3 regions of the Enterococcus sp. BWT-B8 genome follow, and region 3 is predicted to be linked to each of the others. Evidence: a T-box and tRNA genes for the amino acid it is inferred to sense, from the RefSeq annotation. Region 3 holds a T-box; the other regions hold tRNA genes.
What was found. A T-box is a leader RNA that pairs with one kind of tRNA and senses whether it is charged. The one in region 3 lies ahead of leuS (leucine--tRNA ligase), so its partner is inferred to be a tRNA-Leu.
Positions count from the first base shown of each region.

Region 1 (4,973 bases), on a different contig from region 3:
TGAACATTTTTCTAAACACATTTTTTTGTAAAATCCCCTGTTTTTTTATTATCGGATAACATATATACTTCTAGATGCGAACTGCGATTGATACATCGATTATCTCTGTCAATGTCACTTTTTCCAACTGACCAGCGTTTATTACCGACACTCCTTTTTATCGCTGCCAATTCCAATGCTCTGACCAAATTATACTCCTTTTTTAACTGACAGAGGTGCCTAATTGCTTCATTTCAAAGAGAAGTCTGTTCATGAGAATAAATATAAATTAATCGGTTTTACAATTCTGTTAACTTGCAGAATCCAAAACTCCATTATATCTAGATACAGAGTTCTTAATTCTTAGTAAAATCTTGAATAACAGTCATTATTGATTCGCAAAAATATGCAAATTTGCATATTTTTTTCAAATTTACTTATTATTTAACGGCTATACTTTTATCAAGAGAATAACTTGGGGAAGTAATTTTCTTAACAGCTTGTCTTACACATTGAAAGTTATTGATAGTTAGTGCACATAGTTTTAATTCGCATCACACGTATTTTTTTGTAGAAAGGAAAATATGACTTCTCACATTACTAACTATCAATCTTTAGAGGTTGTGACAAAGCGTCTCCATGCGATGAGTAACCGAAGGAGTAGAAGTGTTCTGCCTCAAGAACCACGTAGGGATCATGCATCATCTACTCTGACAAGTTAATCGTAGTGATTTATGACACCAGGTAGGTAACATGCATCATCTACTCTGACAAGTCAATCGTAGTGATTTATGTCAATAAGGCGAACTATACGAAAATGGTCAAGGAACACTATTCATAAAATGAATAGCTGTGAATTGATACCTCCCTGGAGCTGCTCATAGTTTCAGTATAGTTCGCCTTATTTCCGAGATGTTGCCTGCGATTACTCGGCACAGATTAGGACCGACAAGTGCTAGTTCTACTTTGCCGCTTCTGCTTATATTCTTACTTTAGCAGAATGGTATGCGTAGTTTCGATAAGTATTCCTTGAATGAAACCAGCTCACTTGATGTAGTAGAACTATATGCGTAGCATAGAAGAACTGCTGTCTCTGCGAATCTAACGATTCTCGAGACAAAACAGTACACTGTATCCGTTTTTCTACGTCTACGGTTCTCACTACTACACTACACTTCGTTTCGATCTCATCAATTTCTAAACGGCAGAGCCATTAAGAATTGAAGGACTTCGTTTCGATCCTCGAAGCATGGAGGGACTTTACTTCTCCGCTTCTTCGAATGCTCGAATCATACAAAGAACAGATTTCTTTCGATTTCCGAAAGACAACAATTTTGGCGCTCACTTATCAAACAAATAAAGTTCGATAAAGAACGCCAAATAAAAATTAATTTAATTTAATGCGGACGATGGGATTTGAACCCACACGAGCATACGCCCACAAGACCCTCAATCTTGCATGTCTGCCATTCCATCACGTCCGCGTCTTTTGATATCTTCTGTGCCCTTTCTGCCATTCCGCCATGACCGCAATAGTAAGAGAATCCTTCGAAATATGTCACTAAAGAATTTATCTTAACAAAAATACACCTCTGTAATAGTAAAACAGTTGGCTGAAATTGTCAATCCTGTAAACAATCTTGGCTTTGATTCTTTTCTCTAAACGCTTTTATTCAATTCATCATATCGGCATTTGCCAGCATGTCTTTTTATTCCACTATGCACCTGTATCATCCCGATGAACATACCATTCTCCGCCACTTGCTGCTCTTCTAATATCCGTCAGACACTCCAGCCAGTGAAATAAAGCAGATAATATATCCTCGAACGCATTCCACAGATGCAGTTTCGCCGGACCTTCAAAAATCACATTTGGATTTTTATCCTCATAACTATATTCTTTTAATTATCTTATCTGTATAACTGCTAAATGTTCCTCTGCTTCCAAATTCAGCATTAAAAATCTGGCTTTATTATCTTCAAAATCAACTGCTGATGATTTATCTTGATCCTTTCAGCTGTCTGAAGTGGAAAAAATACATTGATAAACTGTCTTTAAATTCTGCAATATATATAAATAGGCAGTTCTTCTCTCTTTGATTTTTGGTCTTCTAATTTTACTGGAAGATATCTATACATATTTAATATTGACCAATACATTCCTTTATCTTTAAAAATGAATAGCTGTGATAAGTACGAAGGTATCTATTTTATTTTAGTCTGTCTATTTCTAATGAACTATTTTACCCATGACATCCTGATAGTACAAAAACAGCAGGTAAGAGAAAAACTCCGATGGAACTATGTAATTTGAACATCTCTGTCAGTATTATGGCTTCTCTCAAAAAGAAATCTGACTCTGCTTCCTGCCACAAACAAAAGCAGGAAATTTCTGACGAAATATATCTTTCTATTGGTACAGTTAAAATGCATACTTACAATATTTTTAGCGAATTGAACATCAAAAAAAGAAAACAAATTTTTACTGCTTATTCAGATTTTCCTTATACTCAGACAAAGAACTCTGTCATCTCTCAGCAAAAATTTTCCCTGTATCAACAAAAGTTTTAAAAACCAGTTCTAGCAGTCACAGAACCAGTTTTTTTCTTATCTATCAGCAGCCTTCTCTTATCATTTCAAGCAAAATAGGTTCATAAATTAAAAGAACGTGATAATATAATGAAAAAATATCACTATTTTTGGAAAGCGGGGAGAGTAGTATGCAAGACAGAACGACATTACTTGTTGCAAAAGATAAACATTTATACTTCTTTGGTAATTTATCTGGTATTGACGTAATCGCCGGTAATCAGCTGCTTCGCGTTCCTTTTGATTCAGAATACTGGAAAAACAAGCTGTCCCGTTACTACCAGATTGTTTTTTTGGATTATGGTTTTGAGCCAATAATGGCTGAAATTGTAAGACCTTTAACACAGGCAAAACTGATTTTGTTTTTTTGGAATCACATGACGGAGGAAAAGATTCTATTGCTTCGTCAAACACAGGCCGAACAAAATATTGATGATATTTACAGCTTTGATCCTATAGAAGCACAAGAATTTAGTTTGAAACATAACTCAAGCTTTTATTCAAAGCAACTTACTCTTCCAGATAGGGAGTTGAAGCACGACTTGTTCTTCGGCGCTTCAAACAATGGACGAATGGATGTCGCAAAAACTGTTCTGGCAATTCTGAACACCCTTCACATAGACAGTCACTACTTTATTTTAAAAGGGAAGGGGAATGATCAAGAAGGCTATCTCCCCTACAATGATTATTTAAGCTTAGTAGCACAGAGCAAGGGTATTCTGGAGATTATGCGTTCCGGTCAAACCGGCTTAACACTCAGAACGCTGGAATCCTTATTCTTTAAAAAGAAATTAGTTACGACCAATTCAAAAATCCGCTACTATCATTTTTACAATCCGGAAAACATTTTTATTATCGGTAAAGACGACTTTGATGATCTTCCTGATTTTCTAAACTCACCTTATCAGGAGCAGGAATCAACAGAAACTTTCCTTGACTTTTTCAGTGACAGACAATGGGCTCAACGATTTTACGAAGACAATACTCAGATCTATGAAGAGATTGAGTATGACTCTGAATTAATTCAACATCGCAGACAACAAATAACTGTATTATAAAAAAGTCCACCGGATTCAACGACCGTTGAATCCGGCGGACTTTACTTCTATCTCTCAATCAGCTTCAATTTGCCATGACATTTGCCGCAAACATAGCGGTTAATATTGACTCGTCGTTTTCGGCTTATTTTTGTTTGACAGTCACTGCACTGATACTCATATATCGCAGAAACTTCATCTGTCAGCGGACGAACATAACGACTTCCGCCAATCAGCTTCAGGTGGTCTTTAAAATCACGGTCTTTATGCTGATAGCCTTTTCCAGCTAAATGCAGATGATAGTGACACAGCTCATGCTTAATCACGCCAATCAATTCTTCTGCTCCATATTTTGCTGCCACTCTCGGGTTAAAATCAATATTGTGTGTGGATAAATGATATCTGCCTCCAGATGTTCTCAGTCTGCTGTTGAAGTATGCTTTATGAATAAACGGCTTATTAAAGCAGGACCAAGATAATTGCTCAACTGCTTCCTGCAGCTGTTCGTCTGTTTCAATCATTTTACTAATTCTCACTTTTTCCATCGGAGAAACTACCCCTTTGCTTTTGGCAGCATGGTCAGGCTGATTCGACCTTTTTTCACATCAATCTCCTCTACCCATACTGTAACAACATCGCCAACTGCTACAACATCAGTAGGATGCTTAACAAATCTATTGCTTAACTTGGAAATATGGACTAAACCGTCCTGTTTCACACCTATGTCAACAAAAGCACCAAAGTCAATAACATTCCGAACCGTCCCCTGCAGCTCCATTCCCGACTTCAGATCTTCCATAGACAGAACATCTTTTCTTAAAAGCGGCGCAGACATCTCATCACGCATATCTCTTCCAGGCTGAGCCAGAGAAGACAAGATATCCTTCAGCGTTTCAGAGCCGGCATCCAGTTCCTGTTTCAGCTCCTGCAATTTCAACGCTTTAATCTTTTCAGTCGTTTCGGAAGAGCCAAGATCTTTCAAATCAACTCCAGCTTTTTCCAGTACGGTTTTCGCTGTATCATAACTTTCCGGATGAATCCCAGTATTATCCAGCACATTTTTGCCATTTGGAATTCTTAAAAATCCAATTGCCTGTTCATATGCTTTAGGTCCTAAGCGAGGAACTTTCTTGATTTGATTACGAGCAGTAAACGCTCCGTTCTCATCTCGGTAAGTCACAAGATTTTGAGCAATCGTCTTATTTAAGCCTGAAATGTATTGCAGTAATTGCGGACTTGCTGTATTAACATCAACTCCTACCTGGTTCACTACTGTTTCTACAACAAATGTCAGCTGTTCAGCCAATCTCTTCTGAGAAACATCATGCTGATACTGACCGACACCAACTGCCTTAGGATCAATTTTTA
Region 1 covers NZ_JAJDJV010000001.1:687,622-692,594, forward strand. Annotated here, with positions in the region: tRNA gene LI951_RS03090 (tRNA-Leu) at 1,381-1,463, opposite strand; gene LI951_RS03095 (hypothetical protein) at 1,697-1,849, opposite strand; gene LI951_RS15325 (LuxR C-terminal-related transcriptional regulator) at 2,311-2,550, shown strand; gene LI951_RS03100 (oligosaccharide biosynthesis protein Alg14) at 2,700-3,626, shown strand; gene LI951_RS03105 (SprT family protein) at 3,674-4,150, opposite strand; gene LI951_RS03110 (Tex family protein) at 4,159-4,973, opposite strand, start outside.
Region 1: it encodes a tRNA-Leu, which carries the amino acid that the T-box ahead of leuS (leucine--tRNA ligase) is inferred to sense. The anticodon was not compared.

Region 2 (4,973 bases), on a different contig from region 3:
CATGAAAATAATAAATACTTAGCTTCAAATATTTCTCAGCTGCATCATTTTTCCCCATCAAGCCATAGACACTGCCCAAACAGCTGATTAACTGAATTTCAAGATCGGAAAGATTACTCTTATTTGTCTGATAGGTATACGACAGCCCTTTTCTTAAGGAAAAAACAGCCCGTTCATAATTATGGTATAAATAAAATTCACAACTTCCCAAATAATAATAGTAGCGCTGCCAGTCCGTATCCAGATAAATACGTTCTTCCAAACCAGTTTCTTTTATGGATTGAATCAGCTTATCATATTCCTTGTGGCGGAAATAGTTGCCAAATTTTTCAAACATCTGTGTCACTACCTGAACTTCTTTCGATTGAAACTGCATGATTTGATCCATCGTCACACCGAGTCGCTGACAGATTTGCTGCATCACGACCACATTCGGAAGCTCTTCATTATTTTCAATCCGACTTAAAACGCTTTGCGAACAAATATCTTCCGACAGCATCTTTTGAGTCAGTTTTCTTTTTTTCCGTATCTCTTTGATAACACTTCCAAAAGAATTCATACTCTCACTCCTAATAAAACATTTTATAAAAAATGATTATCAAAAACATTTAATTAATTAAAAATATGCGAATTCGCATTTTGAATTTATTGTACTTTATTGCATAATAAACTGCAAGAAACTTCATTCACTTCACCAACTGTCAACATCACTTTATTTTTTAAGACTAAGGAGTGTTATTTATCGCACAAGAACAAAAAGTCAGCTTTACTTGGGAAAAAGACAATCATGTTGGCTATGTAGAAAAAGAGTATGAGAATTCATATTTAGTTGTGGTTAATGATCCCAGCTCTGATATGAAAGAAAAATATACAAATCGAATGGTCATCAGCAAAAAAGAATGTACAATGATTGACTAAAAATGACTACTAAGTAAGCTAAAATTGCAAAAAGAGAAGAAATGACGACTGCTTAAATACTTTTTAAGCGGTCTTTATTTTATACGATTTCCATTACCAAATTCAAGCTGTGCGAAACATTATGACTAAGCAATAAAATAAATAATTTTCAAACAGATAGTTCCTGTAACATTTAAATAAATATTCTATTGTTCTCTATGCAGTAATCACTCTGTATACTCGAACAGTTTATCTTCAATTCTTAATAAAATGAAAAAACTGGAAACCTTTAGGAGGCCCCAGTCTTTGACTGCTATTTTTGTCTATACGTACTCAAAAACTCTGTCATCTTTTCGGTTGTATATTTCAGATCCTCCATTTTAGGGAGATAAACAATTCGAAAATGATCCGGCTGATTCCAGTTAAACCCGCCGCCATGAACTAATAAAATATGATGTTCATGAAGAAAGTCCAGAACAAATTTTTCATCATCATAAATATTAAACTTGGCAACATCTATTTTAGGGAAAATATAGAAGGCTGCTTTCGGCTTAACAACTGATAACCCGGGAATATCCTTGATTGCATTATAAATAAATTCACGCTGTTCGTAAATTCGTCCGCCTGGAAGCAGAAGCTCATCTACACTCTGATAACCGCCCAATGCTGTTTGGATAATTTGCTGAGACAGTACATTAGAGCACAATCGCATAGAAGAAAGCATATTTAATCCTTCAATATATCCTTGCACTCTTGTTTTATCTCCGCTTAGAACCATCCAGCCGCATCTAAAGCCAGCCACACGGTGAGATTTTGACAATCCATTTAACGTCACAACAAATAAATCAGGAGCCAATGTTGCAATCGGAACATGAGTTAAGCCGTCCATTACCAGACGATCATAAATTTCATCTGAATAAATAATCAAATCGTTCTGTCTGGCGATCTCCACGATTTCCAATAACAATTCTTTGGGATATAAAGCACCTGTCGGATTGTTAGGATTAATAATTACAATCGCTTTTGTGTTGGATGTAATCTTTGACTTGATATCATCAATATCAGGATACCATTCTGCCTGCTCATCACAAATGTAATGAACGGGGTTTCCTCCTGCCAGGGAAACAGATGCTGTCCATAAAGGATAGTCCGGCATTGGCACCAATACTTCATCTCCGTTATCAAGTAAGCCCTGCATACACATGGTAATCAGCTCGCTGACCCCATTCCCGGTATAAATATCATTAATCGTCACATTAGGAAATTTCTTTAACTGACAATATTGTTCAATGGCTTTTCTCGCTGAAAAAATTCCCTTCGAATCAGAATATCCTTCAGAGTTGCGTACATTCATAATCATATCTCGAACCACTTCATTTGGGGCATCAAATCCAAATGGGGCGGGATTCCCAGTATTTAATTTCAAGATATTGATGCCTTCCTCCTGCATTCTGTCTGCTTCTTCTAAAACAGGACCACGAACATCATAACTTACATTTTCAAGTTTTTTTGACTTTTCAAAATTTCTCATACTGAATCCCTCATTTTTAAAATTTATACTGTCTAAGTTACGCCAGTATAGAAAAAAATGCAATAAAAAATTGACTGAATCTTTAAACTTTTTTGAACAGTCTTCCATCCTGTCAAAAATAGTATCTGAAAATTTAATTATTTTATTGAATTCGCTATTTTTTCGTCTTTTGAAGCCCGGTCTAGCCTATTTCTAAATCGAAACAATCATATGTCTGTTTTCGGTTCAGACGTTTCGTACAAAAAACCCTTATTCTCCTAAAAGAATAAGGGCTTTTATGCGGTCAAGAAGACTCGAACTTCCACGGTATTTCTACCACTAGCGCCTGAAGCTAGCGCGTCTGCCAATTCCGCCATGACCGCAACTCAATTTACAGCATTTCCTGCGTTATTACTAAATTTCTCCAGTAAATTTACAGCTATATCAGGCTTTCACAGTAATTAAAATACAGCTCAAACTGTTTTTACCACGCTAGCCTATAGTACAATATGCGGTAATAGTTGTCAAGCAGTTTTCTGAGATGCTGTCAGACTGCTGATTATAGCTACTTTTCCTTCTGTTTTCATGAAAAAAGCACGCTAAGCTGTCGTTCAACGTTTACAACCAGCCTTTCCCCTTGTCTTCTAATTCAAATTATTTCCAGACAATTGGTATTTCAGTATAGCCATGATATTCAGAATCATCTTTTATGACAGACTAATCTGGTGTTAGTACCTCTGTATCAAATGGAATCGCAGTCCACTTTAACAACCTATTATCCTTGGTAAAATTGTTCCCCAGAAGAGTATTCAATTGTTGTCCCATTAAACTGACTGCTAAGCATAATAGGATCAAGTAAGTACTTCCTATTTTCTGCAGCCCTGACAAAGTGCGACTGGCAAAAGATAACCGCTTGTATGAATTTGAATAACACTCAGATCTGGTAAGTCAGATTACCAAAAAATAATTACAAAATAATAATTTAAATAAATTTAAACAACAATAAACACATCCTATCAGAATCAGCATAGGTTAGGATTTATCCACAATTATAATAATTTAAAGGTTTGCAGCGTATCCAAACTATTTCTTCCAATTTAGCAATCACTCCCAAATGTACTTTTATCTTTGTGTGAAACCATGTTAAACTGTTAGAGTTATCATTTTACAAAGGAGGAGCCAAATATGTCCATTCAGTTGGAAACAGAACGATTGGAATTATTTGAGTGGTCACAGGAAACAGTTACCGGACTAAAGTCATTTTTACAGAATCCTGAAGTGATGTATGCTTATGAACATGGTTTCTCAGATGACGAAGTAGAAAACTGGCTGAAATGGAATCTGAAAAGTTACACTGAAAATGGCTATGGTCTATGGGGGCTTCGGAAAAAATCCTCCGGTATGATTATTGGAGAATGTGGATTAACAAATCAGAAAATTGAAGGAGAAACATTTCTTGAGATCGGCTATCATCTGGCAAAAGAATACTGGCATAAAGGCTACGCTATAGAAGCTGCCCAACGCTGCAAGCAATATGCCTTTAACGAATTAAAAGCTGAGACAGTTGTATCTATTATCAGAGATACTAATCTAGCCTCCATGAAGGTAGCAATCCGGAACGGCATGCTGCCTCAAAAATATTTTATTAAAACTTACAGGGAACTAGAGATGCCTCACTATCTATTCTCTGTTACAAAAAATAACTCTTATCAAGAGTAAGGAGCAAAAAGATGTACGCACAAACGATCATTTCAGAATTATTTCAGTTATCTGAATATACCATGCTTTGGGAAGAATTAAAGAACCAGTATCCCAATGCCAACTTTACAGAGGATATGGACAATCATCGCTTATCTGCAGCTGCAGATACTTTAGTAAATGATCTCCAGTTTATAGTTTCCAGCTTAGAAACTGAAGGTCATGAGTTTTCAGAACAAGAACTGGCTGTTTATCTGTGCAACAAAATGATTCTTCAAAAAGCGCGATTGCTGCAATATATCACCGCTGTTCTACTTTATTTAAAAAATGAAGAGCTGTCTGATTCTGATGCAGAAGCTTCACTTGCTGCTGCTGGAACAGACTTGTCTGAATTGGGAATGACTTTGGAAGAATTCAAGCAGCTTTTAAAACAAGGTGATTATGACAAGAGCTGTTTACTGGAATATTTCATCCCATTTGAGGTGTTCAGCAATTATCAGGACAAACTTGATGCATATCGAGCAGCAATAGGTGAAGCAAATAGCACCTATATCGATGAACTATTCGTCGTGTACACAGCTTCTCTTCAATAGAATCATTAAATAAATCAGAAAATGAAAAATGCTGAATCTGCATACAGCTAAACCAGCTGCTAGTAAATCCTGTATTTTCTATTCCCCATTTTTCTTCAAAAGACTGTAAATAAAAAAACTCAACTACCTGTTTGATTGAAGAAGCAACCCGCAATCTTCTCGGGGGAATAACCAAGCTTTAATCGTTCAGTGTAGTTTAAAAAAAGTTCAACAGACAGATAATACAAAAGCTGTTCGCTGTATCAGGCAGACAGTTTTTGTATTTCTTTAACAGA
Region 2 covers NZ_JAJDJV010000001.1:682,450-687,422, forward strand. Annotated here, with positions in the region: gene LI951_RS03060 (helix-turn-helix domain-containing protein) at 1-559, opposite strand, end outside; gene LI951_RS03065 (hypothetical protein) at 733-918, shown strand; gene LI951_RS03070 (pyridoxal phosphate-dependent aminotransferase) at 1,211-2,428, opposite strand; tRNA gene LI951_RS03075 (tRNA-Leu) at 2,707-2,790, opposite strand; gene LI951_RS03080 (GNAT family N-acetyltransferase) at 3,593-4,126, shown strand; gene LI951_RS03085 (hypothetical protein) at 4,138-4,698, shown strand.
Region 2: it encodes a tRNA-Leu, which carries the amino acid that the T-box ahead of leuS (leucine--tRNA ligase) is inferred to sense. The anticodon was not compared.

Region 3 (4,973 bases):
ATTAAAATGAAGCTGTTCATAGTCTTCTGTGACTTTTTTCACCGTTTGATGATAAACTTTTGTCAGTTTCTCATCGTTCATAGTAGTGATACGATCCCGCATTTTCCCTTTCTCATCAACAATCAGACGCCAAACGCGGTCGAGGAACTTCCTGCTTCCTTCCAAACCATTTTCACTCCAGGCAATCGCTGCTTCCAAAGGTCCCATAAACATCTCATACAGACGCAGCGTGTCGGCTCCGTATTTTTCAATCACCTCATCCGGATTCACCACATTTTTCAGTGATTTACTCATTTTAGCCGGAGCTTCTTCCAGCTCTTCCCCAGTTTCAATACTTACCCAGCCATTGTTCTCAGCTTTTTTAACCATATCTGTAGGTACCAGTGCACCTCGACTGTCACGGAAGCTTTGTCCCAAAATCATTCCTTGATTGAACAGCTTTTGATACGGCTCTTTTGTCGGAACTACACCGATATCATACAGGAATTTGTGCCAGAAGCGTGCATACAGCAAATGCAGCACCGCATGTTCTGCTCCGCCAATATAAATATCCACCGGCAGCCAGCGCTTCAGTTTCTCAGGATCTGCAATAGCTGTTTTATTATGAGGATCAACATAGCGCAGATGATACCATGAGCTCCCTGCCCATTGAGGCATCGTATTTGTTTCCCGACGCCCCTTCATTCCTGTTTCAGGATCAACAACATTAATCCATTTTTCGATATTTGCCAGAGGTGATTCACCCGTTCCGCTCGGTTTGATATCATCCGTTTTAGGTAATGACAACGGCAATTCTGATTCAGGAACGGTCGTCGTCGTGCCATCTTCCCAGTGAATGATCGGGATTGGTTCACCCCAGTAACGCTGACGTGAAAACAGCCAGTCACGCAACCGATAGCTGATTTCCTTTTTACCGACACCCTGCTCTTCCAGCCAGTCGTTCATTTTTACAATCGCTTCTTCTTTATTCAATCCATCAAGAAACGCTGAATTAATATGGCGCCCATCGCCTGTATAAGCTTCTTCAGCTGTATTTCCACCGGCAACAACCGGAGTAATTTCCAATCCAAATGTTTTGGCAAATTCATAATCCCGTTCATCATGAGCAGGGACAGCCATAATTGCACCTGTTCCATAAGAAGAAAGAACATAGTCTGCAATCCAGATCGGTATTTTTGTCCCATTTGCTGGATTGATTGCATACGCACCAGTGAACACACCCGTTTTTTCTTTTGCCAGATCTGTTCGGTTCAGCTCTGATTTCTTTGCGGCTTCTGCAATATATGCTTCTACCTCTGAGCGTTGTTCATCTGTTGTTATTTCCTGTACAAGTGCCAGTTCAGGTGCAAGCACACTGTAAGTCGCTCCAAAAAGTGTATCCGGACGAGTTGTAAATACCGTAAACTCTTTATCTGTGTCTGCAATCTTAAACGTAACATTAGCACCTTCTGAACGGCCAATCCAGTTCCTCTGCATTTCCTTAATATTTTCAGGCCAGTCAACCAGCTCAAGGTCGTCCAATAGACGATCCGCATAATCAGTTATTTTCAGCATCCATTGACGCATAGGCTTACGGACAACATCATAACCGCCGCGTTCGCTTTTCCCATCTATCACTTCCTCATTGGAAATCACAGTTCCCAGCTCAGGTACCCAGTTAACCGCCACTTCAGCTTCGTATGCCAGTCCATGTTCATACAGCTTGGTAAAAATCCATTGTGTCCACTTGTAATATTCAGGATCTGTCGTATTAATTTCACGATTCCAGTCATAGCTGAATCCCAGAGAATTAATTTGGCGTTTAAACGTTTCGATATTTTTCTTTGTAAATTCTGCTGGATCATTTCCAGTATCCAAAGCATATTGTTCTGCCGGAAGCCCAAAAGCATCCCATCCCATTGGATGCAAAACATTGTAGCCCTGACTTCGTTTCATTCTGGATATAATATCTGTTGCTGTATAGCCTTCCGGATGACCGACATGAAGTCCTTGACCGGACGGATAGGGGAACATATCCAGTGCATAAAATTTCTTTTGATCCGGATCATCATGTGTATTGAACAAATTATTTTTGGCCCAGTACTTTTGCCATTTCTTCTCTATTTTCTTGTGGTCGTAGTTCATTTTTCTCCTCCTGATTCATTAATTACTGTATTCGCTGCTACAAGTTTCGGCAATACAACACCTTAATAAAAAAACGCCCTACAGGAAAACTTTCCCATAGGACGTTGAATACAACGTGGTACCACCTAAATTTATTTGCTGCTTGCACAGACAAATCTTCAGCGCTCTATCGGCCGCCGCCGTTCTTATCTACTGTTTAATTCAACAAGAATCAGCTACAAGGCGAGTTCAAAAGCTTCTGTGCGTATTTTCACCAGCCATACGCTCTCTAAAACAGAGTTCTTTCTACTACTCCTTATCATTGCTGTAGTTATATATGACGTTATACTAACAAATTTCCTTGCGCATTTCAATCCTTTTACGCAACTTTCAACTGCTGTCCAATATAAATTATATCTCCGGTTAAATTATTCAGCTGTTTAATTTTTTGAATTGTTGTAGAGTACTGGTTAGCAAGCTCCCATAATGTATCGCCGCTTTTCACCAGATGTGTCTTGCTGCTTGAGCTGTTGAAATTATTGGTACTGCCGGAGCTGCCGCCGCTGGATGCCCCGCTGCCTTTTTTCACAATCAAACGTTGACCAGGATAAATCAGATCACCGCTGATATTGTTCCAGCTTCTAAGATTCGCTATACTCACTCCGTTGCTGTTAGCAATTACCCACAGGCTGTCACCAGATTTCACGGTATAATACGTATCCGTTGTCGTTCCAGTACTGCCTGAATTATTATTGTTTGAAGAACTGCCGCCGGTATTGGTATTTCCTGTGCTGCCGCCTTTTTTTACAATCAAGCGTTGACCGGGATAAATCAGGTCGCCGCTGATATTGTTCCAGCTTCTAAGATTCGCTATACTCACTCCGTTGCTGTTAGCAATTACCCACAGGCTGTCACCAGATTTCACGGTATAATACGTATCTGTTGTCGTTCCAGTATTGCCTGAATTATTATTGTCTGAAGAACTTTCCCCTGTACTTCCTGTGCCTCCATCTGAGGAAGTACTGCTGCCTTTCTTCACAATCAGTCGTTGACCAGGATAAATCAGGTCGCCGCTAATATTGTTCCAGCTTCTAAGATTCGCTATACTCACTCCGTTGCTGTTAGCAATTACCCACAGACTATCACCAGACTTCACGGTATAATACGTATTTGTTGTTGTTCCGGTATTATCAGAATTATTGTTGTTATTGTCGGAGGATGAGCCGCTGGTATCCCCAGTACTCCCTCCGGAAGATGTCCCGCTACCTTTTTGCACAACCAGCTTTTGTCCAATATAAATAGTGTCGCCGAATAAATTATTCCAGTTTTTAATATTGGTAATGGTCGTTCCATATTTGCTGGCGAGTGCCCACAAGCTGTCTCCGGAGACAACGGTGTGAATCACATCCTTATTGTTTGACGAAGAACCGCCGCCAGTTCCTGTTCCATCGGTACTACTGTCTGTGTTTCCTCCAGTATTCCCATCGGTTGACGGTGTGTCGTACTGAGTCAGATTATTGGCCTCAATCAGAGTATTTAATTTTGCACCATATGCTGGATCAGTTGCATAACGTCCTGTCAGCCATGCTGTTGCATCCCTGTAAGAACTTGTATTACTTTTCCAAGCGCCGGAATAATAATATACGCCGGACTGAAATGATGTATTTCTTAAAACATAGGCATTATCATGAAAAGATTCCGTAAATGATGGATATTTACGAAACGCTTCATTTTTAGCGACCCATTCCCCATTCAAATATTCCCAGGTATTCATGTATACTGATTGACCATTATAGCTTCCTTTAATCCCAAACAAATTATAATACGGTGCCTGAGCTAACGAGCTCGCCCCTGAACCACTTTCAAGAATAGCCTGAGCAATCATTACCGAGGTATATAAGTCATTTGCTGCTGCAACGGTTTGAGCATGCCCGGAGATACTGTTTATAAAAGAGGACGTACTGACAGACGCACTTGCTGCTGCAAAAGGAGCAGGTTCAGTACGTTCATCTAAAGAGACTGGAGTTTCTTCTGCTGCTGTCGATTCTTCTGTTACAGCTTCACTTTGGATCGTTTCCTCTATAGACATTTCAGAGTCGTCTATTATTTCTGAAGAAGCGGTCTCCTCCGCCCAGGAATCTTCTGCTGTGTTTTCTATGTTTGTTGTTTGTATATTGTCCAGATATGTATCAGTAGCCGATGGCGCAATTTCTGCACTGTCTGCTTCCCCATCTGTTGCTTCTGCAACACCTGGTAATAAAGCCGCTGTACTGGCAATAGAAGAGACAGCCAAGGCTGAACTGAGTATCGTAGTTCCTTTTTTTAATTGTTCAACCGCTTTATAGTGTTGTTCTGCTTTCCTTCTTTCTTTTCGTGACAGCTTTTTCATAAGTAGGTCCTCCATCTATAATAGAAAAAAATTCTTCTTTATAAGTATACATGTTTTTAATAAAAAATAAAAGATTTATAAAAACATAACATCTATATTCATTTTAGAAATATTTCTTATATTTAGTTTTTATAGTATTAAATCCTCTCCGTCTTAAGACCTACTTTACTCTTTACCTTAGACCGATTTTCCGCAAAACTACTTGTTATTCTTTTCGTAAAAACTTATAGTGTACATGAGAGAAACATCGTAGAAATTATTGAATGAAAAGAGGGAATCGTATGAATAAAGAGCATTTTTTGATCGAACTCAAAATATATTTAAAACCCCTTTCTCCTCAACATCAGGCAGCTGTTCTAGAAAAATATGACACACTTTTTGAAGAACGGACAGCTGCTGGAGAAGCAGAAGAACAAATTGCTAAAAGTTTGGGAAAACCCCGTTCTATCGCAGAAGAAATCCTAAAGGAATTTGGTATTGA
Region 3 covers NZ_JAJDJV010000007.1:167,402-172,374, forward strand. Annotated here, with positions in the region: gene leuS (leucine--tRNA ligase) at 1-2,124, opposite strand, end outside; T-box leader at 2,219-2,435, opposite strand; gene LI951_RS08685 (muramidase family protein) at 2,483-4,492, opposite strand; gene LI951_RS08690 (DUF1700 domain-containing protein) at 4,774-4,973, shown strand, end outside.